Regions from separate parts of the Stenotrophomonas sp. YJH_SMC_29 genome, predicted to be linked through region 2. Evidence: predicted binding sites of a transcription regulator. Region 2 holds the regulator's gene; the other holds the start of a gene.
What was found. The regulator FliA, encoded in region 2, starts transcription of late flagellar genes. The targets are predictions, from matches to a motif close to TAAAGTTTNNCNNNCNNNGGCCGATAA.
Positions count from the first base shown of each region.

Region 1 (7,812 bases), on a different contig from region 2:
GCTACCCCGGTGCGGGACATGCCGCCGGCCCCGGAAGTGCGCGTGATCGGCCGCAACAAGCCCACCCTGCAGGGTCGCTGCATCGGCATCCTGTTCGACGAAGGCTCCGACGCGCGCGTGATTGCCAGCCTGAGCAAGGCGGCCCGGAAGGCAGGTGCAGACGTGAAACTGGTCGCACCAAAAGTGGGAGGCGCCACGCTCAGTGACGGCAGCGTACAGGCCGCCGATGGGCAACTGGCCGGCACGCCATCGGCCGTGTTCGATGCGGTGGCCGTGGTGCTGAGCGTAGAGGCATCAAAGGCGTTGTCGAAAGAGAGCGCCGCCCTGGAGTTCGTCAGCCAGGCGTGGGCACACCTGAAGGCCATCGCCAGCGACGCGGGCGGCCAGGCGCTGCTGAAGGCGGCGCGGGTCGGCAACGACCCCGGCATCGTCGAAGCAGAAGACGCCAAGGCATTCCTGGCGGCGGCCGCCACCCGCCAGTGGGCGCGTGAGCCCAAGCTGCGCCTGCTGGCCTGACCACAACGACAGGAGAATCGTCATGCCCCGTGGTGACAAATCCGCATACACCGAAAAGCAGAAGCGCCAGGCCGAGCACATCGAGGAAAGCGAACGTGATCGCGGCGCGAGTGAAGGCACCGCCGAGCGCATTGCCTGGGCCACCGTGAACAAGCAGGACGGCGGCGGCAAGCGCGCCGGCAGTGCCCGCAAGGGCGCGAAGAAGGCGACCAGCAAGAAGGCTGCCAAGAAGGCGCCTGCCAGGAAGTCGGCCACAAAGAAGGCCGCAACCAAGACGACGGCGGCGAAGAAGGCACCTGCGAAGAAGGCGGTGGCGAAGAAGGCACCGGCTCGCAAGACCGCGACAAAGAAGGCCGCAAAGAAGACGGCGAAGAAGGCTGCGGCCAAGAAGACGGGTACGGCCGCCTCGCGGAGCGCCGCCGCGAAGAAGGCAGCCGAGACGCGGGCCGCGAAGAAGACCGTGCGCAAGGCGGCGGCGAAGAAGGCTGCGCGTACGCGTGCGCGCGGCTGAAGCGTCGGTCAGGAGGGGAGCGTCCTCATCCATGCAGCAACTTCGGCTGCGGCTGCGTGAGCACGGGCCTGCAGCAGCAGATGGGGCCCTTCCAGCGATACGTGCCGGGCGTCGGGCAACAAGAGCTGCAGCTCGGCCACGCTGGGCGGCCACAACAGGTGGTCCTGTCGTGCATGCAGGCATAGCGTCGGCAGCGTGAGCTTCGGCAACTGCGCGCGGACATCGATCTGCAGTGTCGCCGCAGCGCGCTGCCGCAGCATCGCGGCCGGCGCCGCAGCGATCGCATGTCGCAGCTCGCGAAGGTTCATGCGTGTCCGCCAATGCCCCAGCAGAAGCCGGGCCAGCAACGCCAGCGGCGGCCGTGGCCATGCGGGGGCAAGCAAGCGTGCGCTCGCCGCTGGCAGCGGCACCGGTCGCCGCGCGAAAGTCGTACTCAGTATCAATCCGCGCAATCCCGGCGGTGAAGCCGCCGCCAGTTCGATGGCCAGTGGCCCGGCAAACGATTCAGCCAGCAGCACAAAGGGAGCGATGGGAAGCTGCGGACGCAGGATCGACGCCAACGTAACGTAGTCCTGTGGCCCCTGCATGGGTAGCGGCAGCACCTGCACGGTAACTCCCTGGCCCTGCATCGCCTCCACGAAGCATGTCGACAGCAGGCCGCTGCCATCCAGCCCCGGCAGCATCACGATCGGGAGCATCACGGCGCTCATCACATTGCTCACCTTCCAGGCCCCTTCGCACGATTCCCTGCCCCGCAGCTTCGCTTATCGGCTCGACCCAGGGAAGTGCACGCCGCTGATCGCGGCGCTACCCTGATGGCCCCTGACGGAACAGAGAAGGTGGCATGCGCAAGCCCCGCTGGCTCAGCTTGACCGGCATCGCCCTATGCGCGCTCTATCTCGCGCTGACCGCCTGGCTGGTGTTCGATGCCCGGTCCAACAGCGACCCCAAGAGCGCCTACATCCTCATGCAGCTGCCGGTGATGCTGCAGACCGCAGCACTCAACGCCATCGGCGTAGGAAGCTGGCTTTCCGGAATGACCTGGATGACCGTCTACCTCCTGGTGATTCCCCCCACGCTTGGGGTGCTTTACGTGCTTGGGGCCATGCTCGGCAGCGTCCTGGAGCAATGAGGGCGATCCTCCCTTCTGCCTGAGCGGGCGATGGCAATACGGCCGCTCAAGGCGGCCGTATTCCTGTCACTGCACTGGCAGCCCGCTCAGGCTGCGCGACGGGGCACAGCAGAGACCACCGCGCCTTCCACCTTGAATACCGCCACCGACGTGGTCAGCGCATGCGCCTGTTCTTCCAGCGCGCGGCTCGCGGCAGTGGCTTCTTCCACCAGGGCCGCGTTCTGCTGGGTCACCTGGTCCATCTGCACCACCACCTGGTTGACCTGCTCGATGCCGGCGGCCTGCTCCTTGCTGGCCGCTGCGATGTCGCTCATCAGCTGGGTGGTACGCGAACTGGCCTGGGCCACGCGCGCGATTGCAGCTTCGGATTCAACGGTCACCGCCAGGCCACTCTTCACCTTGGCAGCAGCGTCTTCGATCAGCTCCTTGATTTCCTTGGCGGCGACACCGGCACGCTGCGCGAGCGTACGCACCTCGCTGGCGACCACCGCAAAGCCACGCCCCTGCTCGCCCGCGCGCGCGGCTTCCACTGCAGCGTTCAGTGCGAGGATGTTGGTCTGGAACGCGATGCCGTCGATCACCGTCGAGATTTCCGAAATGCGTGCCGAAGACTGATCGATCTCGCCCATCACCGAGGCCATCTGTGCCATTGCCTGCTCGGTCTCGCGCACAGCGGCACCGGCGGCACGCGCTTCACTGTCGGCCTGCCGCGCCAGTTCGGCGTTCTGGCGTACGGTCGAGGTCAGTTCCTCCATCGACGCGGCGGCCTCCTCCAGGTTGGCCGCCTGCTGTTCGGTGCGGCGCGAGAGGTCGTTGTTACCGGCCGCCAGTTCCTGCGCGGCATTGTTGATGCTGTCGGCGGCGGCCTGGATGCCCTGCACGATGCCGGTCAGCTGCGCGGTGGTGGTATTGGCGTCGTCACGCATGCGGGCGAACACGCCGTCGTACTCGCCATCCATGCGCGCGGTCAGGTCGCCGTGCGAAATCGCGCGCAGCACGTCGGAGACATCGGCGATGCTGGCCTGCGAACTGGCCATCATGCCGTTGAGGTGCTCGACCATTGCCTTGAACTGGAACTGGAACGCAGCCGCATCACCACGCATGCTGAAGTCACCGGCGCGAGCGGCGCGGGCCAGTTCATCAATCTGCGCGTTGATCGCCATCAAGCTCTGCTTCACTGCAGCCAGCGTACGGGTCAGCGTGGCCTTCTCGCCCGGGTAGTCAGGCAGATCACGGCTGAGGTCACCGATGGCGTAGCGCTGCATCACCTCGGCCATCAGCAGTTCCACCTCAACGTGCGATTCGACCAGGCTGTTGGTCGCCTGCACCATGCGGCCGAAATCGCCGGGGAAGGCTCTGGCGTCCATGCGATAGCGGATCGCACCGGCCTCGTGCTGCTCGGCCATCTGCAGCTGCGCGCCGATCGCCGCCTGCACGCTCTGGCGGACGCTGGCCATGGCCTCGCCCAGCTGGGTCAGCTCGTCGCGGCCACCGAGGCGGAACTCCTGGTCCAGCTGGCCCTTGGACAGCCGCTCGGCCAGGTTCACCGCGCGCGCCAGCGGGCCGGTCAGGCTGCGGCCGATCATCACCGAGGCAGCGATGCCCGCCAACAGCGCGACGCCGCCCAGCACCAGCAGCTGCAACAGGCTGCGCTCGCCCAGTCGGATCGCTTCGGCAGCAGCCTTGCGGCTTTCCTTTTCCTCGAAGTCCACGCCGTCCGACAGCGCCTTGTTCCAGCCGTTGGCCGCGTCCTGCACCGGGCCCAGGGTAAGCGCCACGGCACCCGGATAGTCGCCCTTCTCCATCAGCTCGCTGGTCTGCTTGTTGAGCGGGCGTGCGATGGCTCGCTTGGCGGCGATGGTTTCCGCAATGGCTTTGCCTTCGGCATCACCCGGAAGCGCCTGGTAGGCGGACCAGCTGGCCTCGTAGCGCTTGACCAGATCGGCAATGCGCTTCTCGTCGCTGCTGCGGTCGTCACCTTGGCGGATCAGCATCTCGCGGCGCACCACCATCATCTGGTTGTTGGCATCGAGCATCTGCGACAGCAGGCGCACCTTGGCCACGCTGATATCGACCACCTGCTGCATCGCGCGCTTCTGCACGACGCTGGCGGTGGCCCCGGTGGCGACCACGGCGGCAACCAGCAGCAGCAACAGGCCAAAGCCCAGCCCAAGACGCCAGGCAACCCTGACATTCCTCAAGTAGTTCATCGGTACATCCAAAACGGGGGGATGCGCCCTTATCGGCGTGGCCCGAAGCGCCTTGATGGGAGCTGCCACGCTCGTCCGGGTGCGGTTCAGAGAGGTGATGGCGTCAATTCCTGGCGCTAGCGACCCTAAAGTTCCCTTCCATGCTGCCAAGGGTGCCCGCCTACATCGTGGCCCCTTAGAATCGAATCGATCCTTGAAGATGAATGGATACATCTGATGAGCCACGATCTTCCCCACCAGTTGATTATTTTCGGCCCACCGGGAACCAGCAAGAGTTACAAGGCCCGGTATGAGAAGACGCCGATGCTCGGCATTCGCCCGGACGAGGTCATCCCCGTGACGTTCCACGCCGAGTTTGGTTACGGCGATTTCGTCTCCCGCCTGTTGCCACTGTCCGAGGGCAACAAGGTCCATTACCAAGTGCATGCCGGCCCCTTCATCCGCGCGTTGGCACTTGCCCTACACCGTTCAGAGCATGGCACGGCCGATTCGCCGCCTCGCAACGTTGTCCTGCTCATTGACGAAATCAACCGCGGCAACTGCGCGGAAATCTTCGGCGACATCTTCCAGCTGCTGGACCGTGACGATGACGGACAATCCAGCTATTCCGTCTGTGCCTCGAAACTGACGGTGCAGGCGCTGATCAACGAGATCCGCGAACTTGAAGCTCGTGATGACAGAGACTCCTCCACGCTGATCGGTCGTATCGAAGATGAGCGCATGCTGAGGCTTCCGGCGAATCTCTACCTGATCGGGACCATGAACACTGGCGACGAATCGATCTTCTTCATGGACTCTGCATTCAAGCGCCGCTGGAATTTCCAGTTCAGTCCAGCCGAGTTCAATGCAGTTCCCGCTGCGCAGGCCAATACAACGATCGAAGGCCACCCATCGGTTACCTGGAAGATGCTGGTGGATGCTCTCAATGCGATGATCGTCGAGAAATGCACCTCTCCGAATCTCGACGACAAACTGATCGGCCCCTGGTTCATCAAGGCGCGGGCCATCGCTGCAACAACACCACCCGCGACGCTGGAACAGACGCACGCTGCATCGATTGCCGAACTGCGCAAGCTTGCCCCAGGTGCTGCGGAGTACATGCAGGGCGCGGACTACAGCCAGAGGTTCGACGATGCATTCTGCAAGCTCCGGAAATCCTGCAATGCCGAGACCTTGAAGGCAATCGACACACTCTCGGGCTTTGACGAGTCCGCCAAGCGCAAATTGAAGACTATTGCCTTTGCCATCAGCGGCTCATCCCCCTACTACAAGTCAAAGATAAACTTCCAGAAGACCAAGGACGGGATGCTCATTGAGGATTTCGTCGAAGCGCTTGCCGTGACGCAGGAAGTCCATCCCATTGCCCACCATATCGCCGCCAGTGATATCGAGGGAAAGCTATTCCTCTACCTGTGGGACAACGTCTTCGAAAGGGACAAGTCCCCACTTGCAGAATGGCTGCGTATTCCCCCGGAATCACTGAGGACCTTCGGACAGTTTTCCGCCCGACGCGATGACTTCATCCGCAGCTTCACTGTTTCGGAAGATCTGCATGCAGCTGCATGACGTCAGCGTCGTCGCGGCTGGGTCCAGCGCTGTGGGCCTGTTCGTGGAAGATGGGCGCACCGAGCTGCGCGTGCCGCATGGCATGCCGACCTCCACCGCGCCCCGCGACGCATTCCGTCTGCTCTACCTGGCTTTCGCCGCTTTCAGGAATGTCCAATCAGATCTCGGACATGCACCGCAGCAGGACGGCATTGAGGCAGACACGCATGGACGTGGACTTGCAGCGGCCCCCGCTTCGTTCGTCGACGCCATTGCCATCGACTCGCTGTTCAACCATTCCAATCCACTTCGACTGCTTTCACTTCGCTCACAGATGGCGCGGCGGCAGGATGGCAATCTGAAGTACGCTGACCGCCAGCTTCACCATGCATTGTTCAACGACGACGACGCCCCCTTCTTTCCGAAGCTTCCCACCCGGCGAAGCGTATGCGAACGCGGGACCGCCGACATCGTCGGCCTGTATTTTTTTCTCGCTGACGACTTCTATCGCAACCTGCTGCAGATCGATCCCGGCATCATCTGGGGACGCTTCACCATGGATGCCGTACAGCGCGCAACGGACTTCCGCCATCGCCATCTGCGCGAGGGTGACTCGCTGCATGAAGGTGATGCCTGGGCACAGGAGCTGCTGCTGCGGCGACTCCAGCAACTCCTGAGAACGTGCTACCGGCAGGCAACGCTGCGCAGCGCGGAGTTTCTTTCGCTGCATGCAGCACTGGAACGCTACCTTCATCCCGCGCTCGCAGGTAGTGTGCAGCAGGGCCAGGTCTGGGGCATGCGGGATTTCTGGCCTGTCTGGGAATCCATGTGCCTGCATGATGCCCTGCAACAGGCGAGCGACACGCACGGCACATCCGTCGTCACCTGTGACAGTACTTATCTCCCATCCCACCCCATCGCCATCGAGCAACGGGACACCTGGGGACAGCGACAGCATTCAATGTTCGCCCATAACGGACTCTGTCGCCGTCCCGACCTGTTGCTGCAACGCGGCTCCGCGTACACCGTGGTCGATTTCAAGTACTACCCCATCGCACCCGACTGGCATCAGCGAAGCCGTCGCGACGAAGACGAGAAGGCGCCCGCCTTGAAGGAGAAAGCGCAGAAGGATCTGGACAACATTGAGTTGTATGGACTTCTGCTGCACCGTCACCTTGCTGCGGTGGAGCAGGTATCGGCAACGATCACCCTGGAGTTCTGGCTCCCCGGAGGCGAAGTGCAGCGGATTCACATCCGCAGCTCGCCTGCCTGGAACCCACCACTAGAGGTAGTGACTCTTCCTCTGCCGGACATGATCAGGCGCTACGGAGAGCGACATGCCTTCAGCATGCGCGGCAACCACGCGCATGCAGTTGCCAAAGCTGCGTGAAGACACACTGCTCAGGTGTGGGTCAGGCTTTTCACGCGGGCTGCTCGTGCTCCGCTGGCATGGTGGACGGGCATCCCCTTGGAGCCGCCCATGCTTTCAGCCCGCGTCGCTTTGCTGTCCCTCACCTTGCTGGCACCTTATGTCTTTGCGCAGGCTGCGCCTCTTGGCCTTCCCGCCCCGATCGCTGAAAAAGCCGGGCCGGACACGGCAGCACGCTCCGCCCTGCACGCCCAGGTGCTGCTGGATCGCGCGAATTTCTCCCCCGGCCAGATCGACGGCGAAGTGGGCAGCAACCAGCGGCGCGCGGTGTCGGGTTTCCAGGCGGCGCACGGCCTGACCGTCACCGGTGAACTGGACGACGCGACCTGGAAGGCCCTGCAGGCCGATACAGTCACCCCCCTGGCCAGCTACACGCTGACCAGCGAGGATGTCGCCGGGCCGTTCCAGGCGGTGCCGAAGGGCCCCGCCGCACAGGCCAAACTGAAATCGCTGGGCTTCAACAACGTCG
Region 1 covers NZ_JCAFUK010000001.1:570,324-578,135, forward strand. Annotated here, with positions in the region: gene AC5P9I_RS02715 (catalase) at 1-516, shown strand, start outside; gene AC5P9I_RS02720 (hypothetical protein) at 539-1,027, shown strand; gene AC5P9I_RS02725 (alpha/beta fold hydrolase) at 1,036-1,737, opposite strand; gene AC5P9I_RS02730 (hypothetical protein) at 1,872-2,159, shown strand; gene AC5P9I_RS02735 (methyl-accepting chemotaxis protein) at 2,246-4,369, opposite strand; gene AC5P9I_RS02740 (AAA family ATPase) at 4,586-5,935, shown strand; gene AC5P9I_RS02745 (hypothetical protein) at 5,922-7,304, shown strand; gene AC5P9I_RS02750 (L,D-transpeptidase family protein) at 7,395-7,812, shown strand, end outside.
Region 1: AC5P9I_RS02735 (methyl-accepting chemotaxis protein) is a predicted target of FliA. The motif match lies at 4,399-4,425, and genes of this name have one in related genera.

Region 2 (7,812 bases):
CCGGACGCCCCGCACATCCAGGTGGATGAATTCGGTAAGGGAGGCCGCCCGTGAGCGCCCAGCCCTCCGCCGGCTTCAACACCCGCCGCGCCCTGGAAATGATCCGCCAGGGCCTTGGCGCGCCGCTGATCGTGCTGGCCCTGCTGGCCATGGTCGTGGTGCCGCTGGCCGCGCCGGTGCTCGATGCGCTGTTCACCTTCAACATCGCCATCTCGCTGATGGTGCTGCTGGCGGTGGTCTACGTGAAGCGCCCGCTGGACTTCACCATCTTCCCGATCGTGCTGCTGATCACCACCATGCTGCGGCTGGCACTGAACGTGGCCTCCACCCGCGTGATCCTGCTGAACGGCCAGAACGGCCACGATGCCGCGGGCAAGGTCATCGCCGCCTTCGGTGAATTCGTGATCGGCGGCAACTACGCGGTCGGCATCGTGGTGTTCGCGATCCTGACCATCATCAACTTCGTGGTGATCACCAAGGGCGCCGGCCGTGTCTCGGAAGTGACCGCGCGCTTCATCCTGGACGCGATGCCCGGCAAGCAGATGGCGATCGACGCCGACCTCAACGCCGGTTTGCTGACGCGTGAAGAAGCCAAGCTGCGCCGCGAGGAAGTGCGCGAGGAAGCCGACTTCTACGGTGCGATGGACGGCGCCAGCAAATTCATCCGCGGCGACGCCATCGCCGGCATCCTGATCCTGTTCATCAACATGCTCGGTGGCCTGGCGGTGGGCGTGCTGCAGCATGGCATGCCGTTCGGCGAGGCCGCTGCGACCTACACCCTGCTGTCGATCGGTGACGGCCTGGTGGCGCAGCTGCCGGCCCTGCTGGTCTCCAGCGCGGTGGCGATGCTGGTCACCCGCGCCTCGCGCTCGCAGGACATGGCCCAGGCCATGACCGGACAGGTGTTCGGCCAGTACCGCGCGCTGGCGATCACCGCCGGCATCATCGGCCTGGTCGGCCTGGTACCGGGCATGCCCAACGTCGCTTTCCTGACGCTGGCCTCGATCCTCGGCTTCATCGCCTGGAAGCTGTATCGCAAGACCAAGGCACCGGCCGCCGACGCGACAGGCAGTGGCACCGATGCCGCCGCGCTCACTGCGCTCGGGCGCCCGGCCGCTGCGGCCCCCACTGCCGAGCTGAGCTGGGACGAACTGCGACCGGTCGATCCGCTGGGCCTGGAGGTCGGCTACCGGCTGATTCCGCTGGTGGACAGCAACCAGGGCGGCGAACTGATGGCGCGCATCAAGGGGGTGCGCCGCAAGCTCACCCAGGATGTCGGCTTCCTGATTCCATCGGTGCACATCCGCGACAACCTGGAACTGCCCGCCAACGGCTACCGGGTGCTGGTGCACGGCGTGCCGGTGGCCACCGCCGAAATCCACCCGGACCGCGAGCTGGCACTGGACCCGGGCAGCGCGCTGGGCACCCTGGAGGGCATCGCCGGCAAGGACCCCGCGTTCGGCCTGGATGCCACCTGGATCCAGCCGCACCAGCGCGCCCAGGCCGAAACGCTGGGCTACACCGTGGTCGATCCGGCCACGGTGGTCGCCACGCACCTCTCGCACCTGATCCGCGAGCACGCGCCGGAACTGCTCGGCCACGAGGAAGTGCAGCACCTGCTGGCCAACCTGGCCAAGAGCGCACCCAAGCTCGTCGAAGATCTGACGCCCAAGGCGCTGCCGCTGTCGGCGGTGGTGCGCGTGCTGCAGAACCTGCTGGTCGAGCGCATTCCGATCCGCCAGCTGCGCAAGATCGCCGAAGCGCTGGTCGAACACGCGCCCAGCAGCCAGGACCCGGCCGTGCTGACCGCTGCCGTGCGCACCGCACTGGGCCGCTTCATCGTGCAGGAGATCGCCGGAATGTCGGCGGAGCTGCCGGTGTTCACCCTCAACCCGCAATTGGAACGTGTCTTGCAGGAGTCCACGCAGGGCAACGGCGCCGCGCTGGAACCCGGACTCGCTGAGCGACTGCACCAGAGCCTGGCCGAATGTGTCAGCAAGCAGGAAGCCCGCAACGAGCCCGCGGTCGTGCTGGTACCCGGCCCGGTGCGCGCCGCGCTGGCCCGCCTGGTCCGCCACAGCGTTCCGTCGCTGTCGGTCCTGGCCTACAGCGAGGTGCCGGAAGACAAGCGCCTGAAGCTGGTCGGAACGATCAGCTGACGCCGGGCTCCGACGCGCCAGAAAACAGACACCACTTTCGAACCAACGCAACAGACCGATACCAAGGGGAACCCGCACCGTGCAGACCACCGATCACCCGAGTTCCCCGACCGCCACCCCGCCGTCTTCGCCTCGTGACCACAGCATGAAAATCAAACGATTCGTCGCCGCCGACATGCGTTCGGCCATGAACCTGGTGCGCAAGGAACACGGTCCTGACGCCGTGATCCTGTCCAACCGCCGGATCGAGGAAGGCATCGAGATCGTCGCCGCCGCCAACTATGACGAGAGCGCCGTGCAGCGTGCACTGGAAGCCTCGCGCCGTGACGTCGCACCGCCGCCGGCAGCCAAGCCGCGCACCGCCGCCGACGCGGTGATCGCCGCCGTCACCCGCCGCCGCAGCGCCACCCCGGCGCCGGAACCGGTCGCCGCCACCACCTCGGCGGTGGCCGCCCTTGCCCGCGCCGCCGTCGGCGCCACCGGCCGCACGCTGGACAGCGCCGACGAGATCGTGCCGACCCGTGGCAGCACCGGCTTTGCCGCCACCCTGGCGCGTGCCACCGTCAACGAACCGGCACTGCCGGAGCAGATCTTCGCGCCGTTCGCCGAAGCCATCGTCGCACCGGCCGCGGCTGTGCCGGCCAACCGCGCCCGCTTCCCGATCGATCCGCCGCACGAGGCGCATCACGAAAGCGTGGCGCCGGCGCTGCAGCCGCCGCCGCTGCCGACCGCTGCCGTCGCCGACGGGCAGCCGGCCAACGCCGCCACCGAACCGGCATTGGCCGATGCCATCGTCGAAGCCGCGCCGGCGCCCACCCTGGCCCCGGGCCCGGTGCTGACGGTGGTCGCCCAGGACGACGCCGAGATCCGCCAGCTGCGCCAGGAAGTGGCCGGCATGCGCCAGGTGATCGAGCGCGAGATGAACCGCTTCACCGACGAGCGCCTGCGCGGCTGCCCGGTGCGCGCCACCGCGCTGGACCTGATGGACGAGTACGGCTTCGACGCCGGCCTGGCCCGCGACGTGGCCATGCAGATTCCGCTGGAAACCGAAGCCCACCGCGGCCGCGGCCTGATGCTGGGGCTGATCTCGCGCAAGCTGCCGATCGCCCCGGTCGACCCGCTGGAAGAAGGCGGCGTGATCGCCCTTGTGGGCCCGACCGGCGCCGGCAAGACCACCACCATCGCCAAGCTGGCCTCGCGCTTCGCCGAGAAGCATGCGCCGCGTGACGTGGCCCTGGTCACCACCGACACCACCCGCATCGGCGCCCGCGAGCAGCTGTATGGCTACGGCCGCCAGCTCGGTATCGCGGTGCACGAGGCCAACAGCGGCACCGACCTGGACCAGCTGCTGGAACGCCTGAAGGACTACAAGCTGGTGCTGATCGACACCGCCGGCCTGGGCCCGCGCGACCGCGCGCTGGCCGCCCAGCTGCAGTGGCTGCGCGCCGCGCGCCAGGTCCGCACCCTGCTGGTGCTGCCGGCCAACACCAGCTTCGGCGACATGGACGAGGTGGTCCGCCGCTTCGGCGCCGCCAACCTGCAGGGCCTGGTGCTGAGCAAGCTGGACGAGACCGGCCGCTTCGGCAACGCCCTGTCGGTGGCCGTGGACCACGCCCTGCCGATCACCTGGGTGACCGATGGGCAGGACGTTCCGGAGGACCTGCACCGGGCCAGTGCAGCCAATCTTGTACTTCGCCTTGAAGATTTGCGCCGAGCGGCCGATATGCCCTGCAACCCGGAGTTGAACCATGCCGTCGCGTGAGTACGCCAAGCTGACCAAGACCTTCCCGCTGTCGGCCACCCGCAGCGAGCCGCTCGGCCCTGTGCGCACCATTGCCGTGACCGGCGGCAAGGGTGGCGTGGGCAAGACCAACGTGTCGGCCAACCTGGCCGTGGCGCTGGCCGGCATGGGCAAGCGCACGCTGCTGCTGGACGCCGACCTCGGCCTGGCCAACATCGACGTGATCCTGGGCTTGAACCCCACCTTTACGCTGGCCGACCTGGTCGCCGGCCGCTGCTCGCTGGACGACGTCATCGTCGAAGGCCCGAACGGGGTGCTGGTGGTGCCGGCCGCGTCCGGCCGCCGGCACATGGCCGAGCTGGCCCCCGCCGAGCACGTCGGCCTGGTCAATGTGTTCTCCGAACTGGAACGCGAGCTGGACATCATGGTGGTGGACACCGCCGCCGGCATCACCGACGGCGTGCTGACCTTCTGCCAGGCCGCGCAGGACACCGTGGTGGTGGTCTGTGACGAGCCGGCGTCCATCACCGACGCCTACGCGCTGATCAAGGTGCTGTCGCGCGAACGGGGCGTGGACCGCGTCCAGGTGGTGGCCAACATGGTCCGCGACCCCAACGAGGGCCGCGTGCTGTACGAAAAGCTGACCCGCGTCTGCGAGAAGTTCCTGGCCGACGTCTCGCTGAACTACCTGGGCTGCGTGCCGCAGGATGACTGGCTGCGCCTGTCGGTGCAGCGCCAGCAGCCGGTGGTGAAGGCCTATCCGTCCAGCCCGTCGGCGCTGGCGATCACCGAGATCGCACGCCGTACCGCGCGCTGGCAGGCGCCGACCGAACCGCGCGGTGGCGTCGAGTTCTTCCTCGAACGCATCCTCAAGCAGCGTGGGGTGGCAGCATGAAAGGCGCAGCCCAGTACAGGGAAGTCCAGCGCTCGGCGGCCAACGATGTCATCGCCCAGCATTCGGACCTGGTGCGGCGCATCGCCCACCATCTGGCCGCGCGCCTGCCCGCCAGCGTCGAGGTGGACGACCTGATCCAGGCCGGCATGATGGGCCTGATCGAAGCCTCGCGCAGTTACGACGCCGACCAGGGCGCTTCGTTCGAAACCTACGCCTCGATCCGCATCCGCGGCTCGATGATCGACGAGATCCGCCGTGGCGACTGGGTGCCGCGCTCGGTGCACCGGCGCGCACGCGATGCGGCCGCCACCATCCGCCGCCTGGAACAGAGCAGCGGTCGCGCCGCCAGCGCCACCGAAGTCGCCGCCGCGATGGAGATGCCGCTGCCCGAGTACCTGCGCCTGATGGAAGACGCCGCGCGCGGCCAGGTGCTGAGCCTGGAATCGCGCATCGAAGACCAGGGCGAGCTGGACACCGTCGCCCAGGGCGGCCCGACCCCGCAACAGGTGCTGGAGCGTGGCGAGTTCGGTCGCGAGCTGGGCAAGGCCATCGGCCACCTGCCCGAGCGCGAACAGCTGGTGCTCTCGCTCTACTACGAGCAGGAACTGAACCTGAAGGAGATCGGCGCGGTGCTCGGCGTGAGCGAATCGCGGGTCTGCCAGATCCACGGCCAGGCCGTGCTGCGCCTGCGTGGACGGCTGAAGATTTTCGAGGCGGCGGACGCCGGCCTGGAAGAGTGAACATGCCCGAGGCGGCTGCCCCCGGCCGCCCGGAATGAACAACAAAGGAACTCTGCTTTGAACAAGAACATGCGCATCCTGATCGTCGACGACTTCTCGACCATGCGTCGGATCGTCAAGAACCTGCTGGGCGATCTTGGCTTCACCAACACCGCCGAAGCCGAGGACGGGCATGCCGCGCTGTCGCTGCTGCAGAGCCAGCCGTTCGATTTCGTGGTCACCGACTGGAACATGCCGGTGATGACCGGCATCGAACTGCTCAAGGCGATCCGCGCCGACGCCAAGCTGAAGACCCTGCCGGTGCTGATGGTCACCGCCGAAGCCAAGCGCGAGCAGATCATCGAAGCAGCCCAGAACGGCGTGAACGGCTACATCATCAAGCCGTTCACCGCGCAGACGCTGGAAGAAAAGCTCGGCAAGATCTTCGAACGCCTGGCGGCCAGCGCCTGATGGATACCACGGTCGACAGAAACGCCCTCGCCCTGCGCCTGCAGGAAGCCCTGGACGCGCTGGAGTCCGGCGATGAAGCCGCCTGGCGTCAACGCATCGACGGGCTGGTCGCGCTGCGCACGCAGCCGATGATGAGCGGCCTCTCGCGGCTGGCCCGCGAGCTCGGGCAGGCCCTGGGCGAATTGCCGACCGTGCCCAGCGAGGCCGGTGAACTGGACGATGCCTGCGCACGCCTGGACCATGTGGTGGCGATGACCGAACAGGCTACCCACCGCACCTTGGACCTGGCCGAGGAATGCCGCAGCCTGACCGAGCAGCTGCGCGCCGAAGGCCTGCAGCCGGGCCAGGACGCACAGCTCGAGCGCATCCGCCACAACCTGACCGAGATCGCCCTGACCCAGAGCTACCAGGACCTGACCGGGCAGATCATCCGTCGCGTGGTCGGCATCGTCCGCCGCGTGCACGAAGGCTTCGGCGCGCTCGGCCTGCCGCCGGAACAGCATCGCACCGACCCGGAACTGGCCGGGCCGGCACTGAAGGGACTGGACCGCCACGCGGTCTCGCAGAACGACGCCGACGACCTGTTGTCGGATCTGGGGCTGTAAGCATGAGCGCGGTATCCGACGACATCACTGCCGATTTCATCATCGAGGCACAGGAAATCCTGGATCGCCTCGGCGAACAGCTGGTGTCGCTGGAGCAGGCACCGCAGGACGGCGAACAGCTGAACGCGGTGTTCCGCGGCTATCACACGCTCAAGGGCGGCGCCGGCTTCCTTGGCGTCACCGCGATGGTCGAGCTGTGCCACGCTGCTGAGGAAGCGCTGGGCGCCGCGCGCGCCGGCCAGGCCGTATTGCAGGCGCACCACTTCGACGCCGCGCAGCAATCGCTGGACTACCTGCAGTCGATGCTGGACGCCGTGTCGTCCGGCACCGAACCGGGCTATGCACCGCCGGACCTGATCGCCCAGTTCGATGTGCACGGTGGCACCGCGGCGGCGCCTGTCGCCGCCGCTCCGGCAGCCGGTAGCAGTGACCTGATCACCGACGACGAATTCGAAGCCCTGCTTGACCAGCTGCACGGCGGCAACGCCCCGACCGCGGTCGCACCGGCCAAGAAGGCCGACGACGGGCTGATCAGCGAAGACGAATTCGAAGCCCTGCTCGACCAGCTGCACGGTGGCGCCGCACCCGGCGCCAAGCCTGCCGCTGCGCCGGCGCCGGCGCCGCTCGCTGCCCCACGCCCGGCGGCCGCACCGGCGCCGGCGCCCAAGCCGGCCGCCAAGCCGCTGGCCGAGGCGGAACATACCGTGCGCGTGGACACCAAGCGCCTGGATGCGATCGTCAATCTGATCGGCGAACTGGTGCTGTCGCGCAACCGGCTCAAGACCCTGCGTGCCCGCCTGCGCGACGAGGAGCTGGACCGCGCCGTGTCCACCCTGGACATCGCCACCGCGCGCCTGCAGTCGGCGGTGATGCGCACCCGCATGCAGCCAGTGGGCAAGGTGTTCTCGCGCTTCCCCAAGGTCGCCCGCGATGTCGCCCGCTCGCTGAAGAAGGAAGTGGACCTGGAGTTGATCGGCGCCGAGACCGAACTCGACCGCAACCTGGTCGAGGCCCTGGCCGACCCGCTGGTGCACTTGGTCCGCAATGCCATCGACCATGGCGTGGAAATGCCCGACCTGCGCGAAGCACAGGGCAAGCCGCGGATGGGCCACGTGCGGCTGTCCGCGCAGCAGGAAGGTGACTACGTCAGCATCGAGGTGCAGGACGATGGCGCCGGCATTGATCCGGAAAAGCTGCGTGCGAAGGCGCGCGAGAAGGGCCT
Region 2 covers NZ_JCAFUK010000027.1:27,981-35,792, forward strand. Annotated here, with positions in the region: gene flhB (flagellar biosynthesis protein FlhB) at 1-54, shown strand, start outside; gene flhA (flagellar biosynthesis protein FlhA) at 99-2,159, shown strand; gene flhF (flagellar biosynthesis GTPase FlhF) at 2,305-3,921, shown strand; gene AC5P9I_RS20565 (MinD/ParA family ATP-binding protein) at 3,908-4,795, shown strand; gene AC5P9I_RS20570 (RNA polymerase sigma factor FliA) at 4,792-5,535, shown strand; gene cheY (chemotaxis response regulator CheY) at 5,593-5,985, shown strand; gene AC5P9I_RS20580 (protein phosphatase CheZ) at 5,985-6,590, shown strand; gene AC5P9I_RS20585 (chemotaxis protein CheA) at 6,593-7,812, shown strand, end outside.